2 regions of the Oceanimonas sp. AH20CE76 genome follow, and region 1 is predicted to be linked to the other one. Evidence: predicted binding sites of a transcription regulator. Region 1 holds the regulator's gene; the other holds the start of a gene.

Evidence for each region. The regulator NrdR, encoded in region 1, represses ribonucleotide reductase genes. The targets are predictions, from matches to a motif close to CACNNTATANNGTG.
Region 2: a site for NrdR is predicted at 1,585-1,598, ahead of nrdA (class 1a ribonucleoside-diphosphate reductase subunit alpha). Genes of this name have one in related genera too.

Annotation. Positions count from the first base shown of each region.
Region 1 is NZ_CP155481.1:2,485,653-2,489,064, forward strand. It holds gene N2M06_RS12140 (riboflavin synthase) at 1-282, opposite strand, end outside; gene ribD (bifunctional diaminohydroxyphosphoribosylaminopyrimidine deaminase/5-amino-6-(5-phosphoribosylamino)uracil reductase RibD) at 282-1,397, opposite strand; gene nrdR (transcriptional regulator NrdR) at 1,398-1,847, opposite strand; gene glyA (serine hydroxymethyltransferase) at 2,039-3,292, opposite strand.
Region 2 is NZ_CP155481.1:1,369,542-1,372,953, forward strand. It holds gene nrdA (class 1a ribonucleoside-diphosphate reductase subunit alpha) at 1-1,529, opposite strand, end outside; gene ubiG (bifunctional 2-polyprenyl-6-hydroxyphenol methylase/3-demethylubiquinol 3-O-methyltransferase UbiG) at 1,968-2,666, opposite strand; gene gyrA (DNA topoisomerase (ATP-hydrolyzing) subunit A) at 2,844-3,412, shown strand, end outside.

The DNA.
Region 1 (3,412 bases):
CAGGCGGGTGGTGGGCAACAGGGCTTTTTCCAGATTGACCGCCTGCCCCGTCTGGTAATCGGCAAAGCCGGTGCGGGCAATGGTTTCTGCCGAAACATCAGCGCAATAATAATCTTTGCCAAGCTCGGTCACGGTGAGGCACACGCCGTTGGTGGCAATGGAATCACCCAGTGCCACATCAGATAAATCCAACGCCGGACAATGAATGCGGATCACCGAGGAGGCACTCTTTCGCTCAATGGCGGCCAGGGTGCCGGTGGCTTCAACAATACCGGTAAACATCAGTCGGTTACTCTTGCAGTCAGTTTAAGATCGTCACCCACAAAGCGGCTGTCCTGCCATGCCAGCCGAGGCGGCTGACTCATGACGGTAAATTCCGGCAGCGCCAGCAGGCCCCGGGCCGGGTTGCCCATCAGCATGGGGGCCTGATACAAAATCAGCTCATTCACCAGTCCGGCCGCAAACAGCGCGCCCCCAAGCGTGGCCCCCGCCTCTACCCACAGATGGTTCAGCTGTCGCCGGCCCAGCTCGTCCAGCAGCAACGCCAGATCCAGCTTGCCATGATCGCTTAACGGCAGCAGGCATTCTTCTACTTGCTCGCTAAAACCACCGGTGACCTTGCTCCGCAGCAGCAAGATGGGGCCGGGCTGAGCAAACAGGCGCAGGCCGGCATGCAAGCGGTTTTGCGTATCAATAATGATGCGCAGCGGCTGGCGCAGCTCAGCTTCGGGGTAGTGTTGCTGCAGTGAGCCGGGCAGCTCCTGCCAGCGCACATTCAGCGCGGCATTGTCCATTAATACGGTATCGGCACCGGAAAGAATGGCGCAGCTTTGCGCCCGGTGGCGCTGCACATCGCGGCGGGCAGCGGGGCCGGTGATCCATTTGCTTTCACCATTGGCCAGTGCGGTGCGACCATCCAGGCTGGCGGCAAGCTTTAAGGTGACAAAGGGCCGGCGTGTGCGCATGCGGTGCAAAAAGCCTACATTCACCGCTTCCGCTTCCTGGGTCATCAGGCCGGCTTCGGCTGCTATGCCCGCCTCGCGCAGCATAGCCAGGCCCCGGCCCGCCACCTGGGGGTTGGGATCCACCATGGCGGCCACCACCCGGGCCACACCGGCGTCAATAAGGCCCTGAGCACAGGGAGGCGTGCGGCCATAATGAGAGCAGGGCTCCAGGGTCACATAAGCAGTGGCACCTCGGGCAGCACCACCGGCGGCCCGCAGGGCAAACACTTCCGCATGGGGGCCGCCGGCGCGCTGATGAAAGCCTTCGCCGACAATGTGGTCGTCTTTCACGATCACGCAGCCCACCGCCGGATTGGGGCTGGTGGTATAGCGGCCACGACGGGCCAGCTCAAGCGCTCTGGCCATCCAGTGCGCATCTTGGGGTGTGAACACTTATTGCTCCAGGCGGGCTATTTCTTCGCCAAACTGACGCAGATCCTCAAAACAACGATACACGGATGCAAAACGAATGTAAGCCACCTTGTCGAGCTGTTTAAGCTCGTCCATCACCAGGTTGCCCACCAGCTCCGATTTTACTTCTCGCTCACCGGTAGCCCGCAGCCGCGACTTGATGCGACTCACCGACTGCTCTATGGCCTCGGTGCTCACCGGACGCTTTTCCAGCGCCCGCTGCATGCCGGCTTCCAGCTTGTCTTCGTTAAAGGGTTCGCGAATGCCGCTGCTTTTAATAATGCGCGGCATTACCAGCTCGGCGGTTTCAAAGGTGGTGAAACGCTCCCTGCAGGCATTGCACTCCCGCCGCCGGCGCACCTGCAAGCCATCGCCCACCAGACGGGAGTCGATGACCTTGGTTTCAGTTGCGTTACAAAAGGGGCAGTGCATAAAGCCTCCGCAGGGCCTGTTAATCGGCTGTTAGTGTAAAGAAGCGGGGGATGTTTTAAAAGCGGGGAATTGTGAAGGAAGGGAATGGGGAGCAGGGAATTGTGAAGCGGGAATGGGGAATAGTGGGGGAGTTGCTACTCCCTATTCACTATTCCCCACTCCCTGGGTTTAGTCCCTAATCCCGGTGCGTGTTACGCGTAAACCGGGTGGCGACGGCAGATGTCCAGCACCTGCTCTTTTACGCTGGCGATGGTGGCGTCGTCGTTGATGTTGCTCAGCACATCGCAGATCCAGCCGGCCAGCTGGCGCACGTCGGCTTCTTTAAAGCCACGGCGGGTAACGGCAGGAGTACCGATACGAATGCCGGAGGTCACAAACGGAGAACGCGGATCATTGGGCACGGCGTTCTTGTTTACGGTAATAAAGGCGCGGCCCAGAGCGGCATCGGCTTCCTTACCGGTGATGTCCTTGTCGATCAGATCCAGCAGGAACAGGTGGTTGTGAGTGCCGCCGGATACCACCTTGAAACCACGCTTCTGGAACTCGTCGGCCATGGCCTGGGCGTTTTTCACTACCTGCGCCTGATATTCCTTGAACTCGGGTTCCAGCGCTTCTTTAAAGGCCACGGCCTTGGCAGCAATCACGTGCATCAGGGGGCCGCCCTGACCACCGGGGAAGACAGCAGAGTTCAGTTTCTTTTCCAGCTCTTCGTTGTTGGCGGCAGACAGAATAATACCGCCACGAGGACCAGCCAGGGTCTTGTGGGTGGTAGAGGTCACCACATGAGCATGAGGCAGCGGGCTGGGGTAAACACCGGCGGCAATCAGACCGGCTACGTGAGCCATGTCGACCATAAACCAGGCACCCACTTTGTCGGCAATTTCGCGCATGCGGGCCCAGTCTACAATGCCGGAGAAGGCAGAGAAGCCGCCGATGATCATCTTCGGCTTGTGCTCAACCGCCAGGCGCTCCATTTCTTCATAATCGATCACGCCCTGCTCGTTAATGCCGTAGGGAATGATGTTATACAGCTTGCCGGAAAAGTTGGCGGGAGAGCCGTGAGTCAGGTGACCACCGTGAGCCAGGTTCATGCCCATCACGGTATCGCCGGGCTTGACCAGCGCCAGAAAAACAGCGGAGTTGGCCTGAGAGCCGGAGTGCGGCTGAACGTTAGCCCAGGTGGCGCCAAACAGCTCTTTGACACGCGCTATGGCCAGCTCTTCTACCTGATCCACGTATTCACAGCCACCGTAGAAACGCTTGGCCGGATAGCCTTCGGCGTATTTGTTGGTCAGCTGAGAACCCTGCGCCTGCATCACCCGCGGGCTGGTGTAGTTCTCGGAAGCAATCAGCTCAATGTGCTCTTCCTGACGCACGGTTTCATCACTGATGGCTTGCCACAGCTGGGGATCATAATCGGCGATATTCATCTCACGCTTTAACATCCGTCTCTCCTGACTCATGGGGGGATTGTCACTGAAAGCCAAATTGTACCCCCAAGCGACAATCCGGCCTAGCCCTGAAGCCCGGCTTCAACGTTTTTTTTACCATTTATGTTGAAAACT
Region 2 (3,412 bases), 1.1 Mb from region 1:
CGGTTCATGGAGCCTTTCTGTGCTGCCAGCAGAGGGTAGTCCTGATAATCGAGCAGGGCGTCAAGGGCACGCACGGCCAGATCGGCCAGGCCTTCCAGATCGTCCAGCTTGTCGATGGCACCCAGGTTAAAGGCTGACAGGGTACAGAGGGCAATTTCACCCTCTTCGTCGTTGATGTCGGTGAGCGGCTTGGTGGGCAGCGCAATTTCCAGACACAGGTTGCTCTGACGTACCGGTGCCACGGCAGGATCGAACGGGCTGTGGGTATTACAGTGATCCACGTTTTGTATGTAGATACGACCGGTGCCGGCACGCTCCTGCATCATCAGCGAAAACAGCTCAATGGCCTTGACGGTACGTTTGCGAATGCTGTCATCGGCTTCATATTTAACATAGAGCTGTTCAAATTTTGCCTGATCTTCAAAGAAGGCATCATACAGGCCGGGCACGTCAGACGGGCTGAACAGGGTGATATCACCGCCCTTGATCAGGCGCTGATACATCAGGCGGTTAATCTGCACGCCATAGTCCATGTGCCGTACGCGGTTTTCTTCCACGCCGCGGTTGTTTTTCAGTACCAGCAGCGATTCCACTTCCAGGTGCCACATGGGGTAGAACAAAGTCGCGGCACCACCGCGCACACCGCCCTGAGAGCAGCATTTAACCGCAGTCTGAAAGTGCTTGTAGAAGGGAATGCAGCCGGTATGAAAAGCCTCACCACCACGAATGGGGCTGCCCAGGGCGCGAATACGACCGGCGTTGATGCCGATGCCGGCACGCTGGGACACATAACGCACTATGGCACCGGAAGTGGCGTTGATGGAGTCGAGGCTGTCACCGCACTCGATCAGCACGCAGGAGCTGAACTGGCGGGTAGGGGTGCGCACCCCGGACATAATGGGCGTGGGCAGAGAAATCTTGAAGGTGGACACGGCATCATAGAAGCGGGTCACATAGTCCAGCCTGGTCTCTTTCGGGTATTTGGAGAACAGGCAGGCGGCCACCAGCATGTACAGGAACTGGGGGCTTTCATAGATATCGCCGGTTACCCGGTTCTGTACCAGGTATTTGCCTTCCAGCTGCTTGATGGCGGCATAGGAGAAGTTCATGTCCCGATCGTGATGCAGGCGATCGTTCAGGGTTTCCAGCTCGGCCCGGCTGTAGTCTGCCAGAATATGCTGGTCGTATTTTCCCATTTCGGTCAGGCGCACCACATGATCGTAAAAGTGGGGCGGCTCAAAACGGCCATAAGCCTTCTTGCGCAGATGGAACATGGCCAGGCGGGCCGCCAGATACTGGTAATCGGGAGTCTGCTCGGAGATCAGATCGGCTGCCGCTTTGATGATGGTTTCATGAATGTCTTCGGTGCGAATACCATCGTAAAACTGAATATGAGAGCGCAGCTCCACCTGAGAAACAGAAACATTATCGAGGCCTTCGGCAGCCCAGGTGATCACTCTATGGATCTTGTCCAGATCAATAGGCTCCTTGTTGCCGTCGCGTTTGGTAACCAGCAAATGTTTGTTCATAAGGTGAACCTTCTCCCGGTGATGTTGTGGCGCAATTTTTCGTGCCGGCAGGCCACACTATATAGTGTGGTTACCTGACCAGAAAAACACAACATATAGTTGTCGTCGTTGGAATGGGCACAATATAGTGGGTTGAGGCGGTATTCTCAACCCATGAAAAAGACCACTGCCTTGTGGATAATCTGTGGGCACAAGTCTTATGTGTGTGTTCACTAACTTCTGTGCCGTTGGCATTCTGGCGTTAGCAAAACAGTGGTCTTTTTATGGCCTGCAAAAAAACTTTTTTTAAATATTTGGCTTGCAAAAACAGCCCGTGTTGGGATCCGCAGGATCTTTCAGCAGCAGGCTACGAAGGCCGATTTTAACTCAGGAGTCAATGCCTGACAGCGCCCGATGTGACCGAACAAAAAGCAAGGCATTGAGAGCGGCAGCGTCTCGTTACACCGGTTTGATGGCGTGAACCATATAGTTTACGCCGGCGTCGGGGCTGAGTTTGAAATCGCCCAGCAGCGGCTGGTACACCACCCCCTGAATGTCCTTGACTACCAGGCCGGCGGCCTCAATAAAGCGGCACAGCTCGGCGGGGCGAATAAACTTGCGGTGATCATGGGTGCCCTTGGGTACCATTTTGAACAGGTTTTCTGCCGCCGCTATCATCAGCAGCCAGGCCTTGGGGTTGCGGTTGATGGTGGAAAACACCAGGTTGGCACCGGGTTTGGCCAGTTGCGCGCAGGCGGCCACCACTGAAGCGGGTTCGGGCACGTGTTCCAGCATTTCCATACAGGTAACCACATCAAACTGGCCGGGTTGCTCGCCCGCCATCTGCTCGGCGGTGGCCTGGCGATAGTTAACGCTGACGCCGCTTTCCAGCGCGTGCAGCCGGGCCACCGCCAGCGGCTCCTGCCCCATATCAACACCGGTCACTTCGGCCCCTTCCTGCGCCATGCTTTCGCTGAGAATGCCGCCACCACAGCCAATGTCGATCACCTGTTTGCCAAACAGGCCATCTGCCTTGTCGGCAATCCAGCCCAGGCGCAGGGGATTGATTTGATGCAGGGGCTTGAAGTCGCCGTCCAGATCCCACCAGCGGGACGCCATGGCCTCAAATTTTTCGATTTCCTGTTGATCTACATTCATGAGCTAGCTGCCTTACATGCCGAAGGTATTAAGGCCGCCATTATAACCAAGCAGCGGGCAGCCGCCAGCCGTGAAAAAGCCGGCGTCACGATGACGTGCTCCCGTCGGGCCGGAACTGTGCTAGAATGGCACGCTTTTTAAAGCCATATAATCAATAACCTGGGGACAAGGCTTGCTATGACCGATTTGGCCCGAGAAATCATGCCGATCAACATTGAGGAAGAGCTGAAACGCTCCTACCTCGATTACGCCATGAGCGTGATCGTGGGGCGTGCGCTTCCTGATGTTAGAGACGGCCTGAAGCCGGTGCATCGCCGCGTGCTGTTCGCTATGAACGAGCTCGGCAACGACTGGAACAAACCCTATAAAAAGTCGGCCCGTGTAGTGGGTGACGTAATAGGTAAATATCACCCCCACGGCGACATCGCGGTTTATGACACCATAGTGCGCATGGCTCAGGATTTTTCCATGCGTTATACCCTGGTCGACGGCCAGGGTAACTTCGGCTCGGTAGACGGCGACTCTGCTGCCGCCATGCGTTATACCGAAGTACGCATGGATAAAATTGCTCATGAGCTGCTGGCGGATCTCGATAAAGAGACCGTTGACTGGGTAGCCAACTACGACGGTACCGAAATGATTCCGGCGGTGATGCCCACCAAGGTGCCTAACCTGCTGGTGAACGGCTCTTCCGGTATTGCTGTGGGCATGGCCACCAATATTCCGCCCCATAACCTCAATGAAGT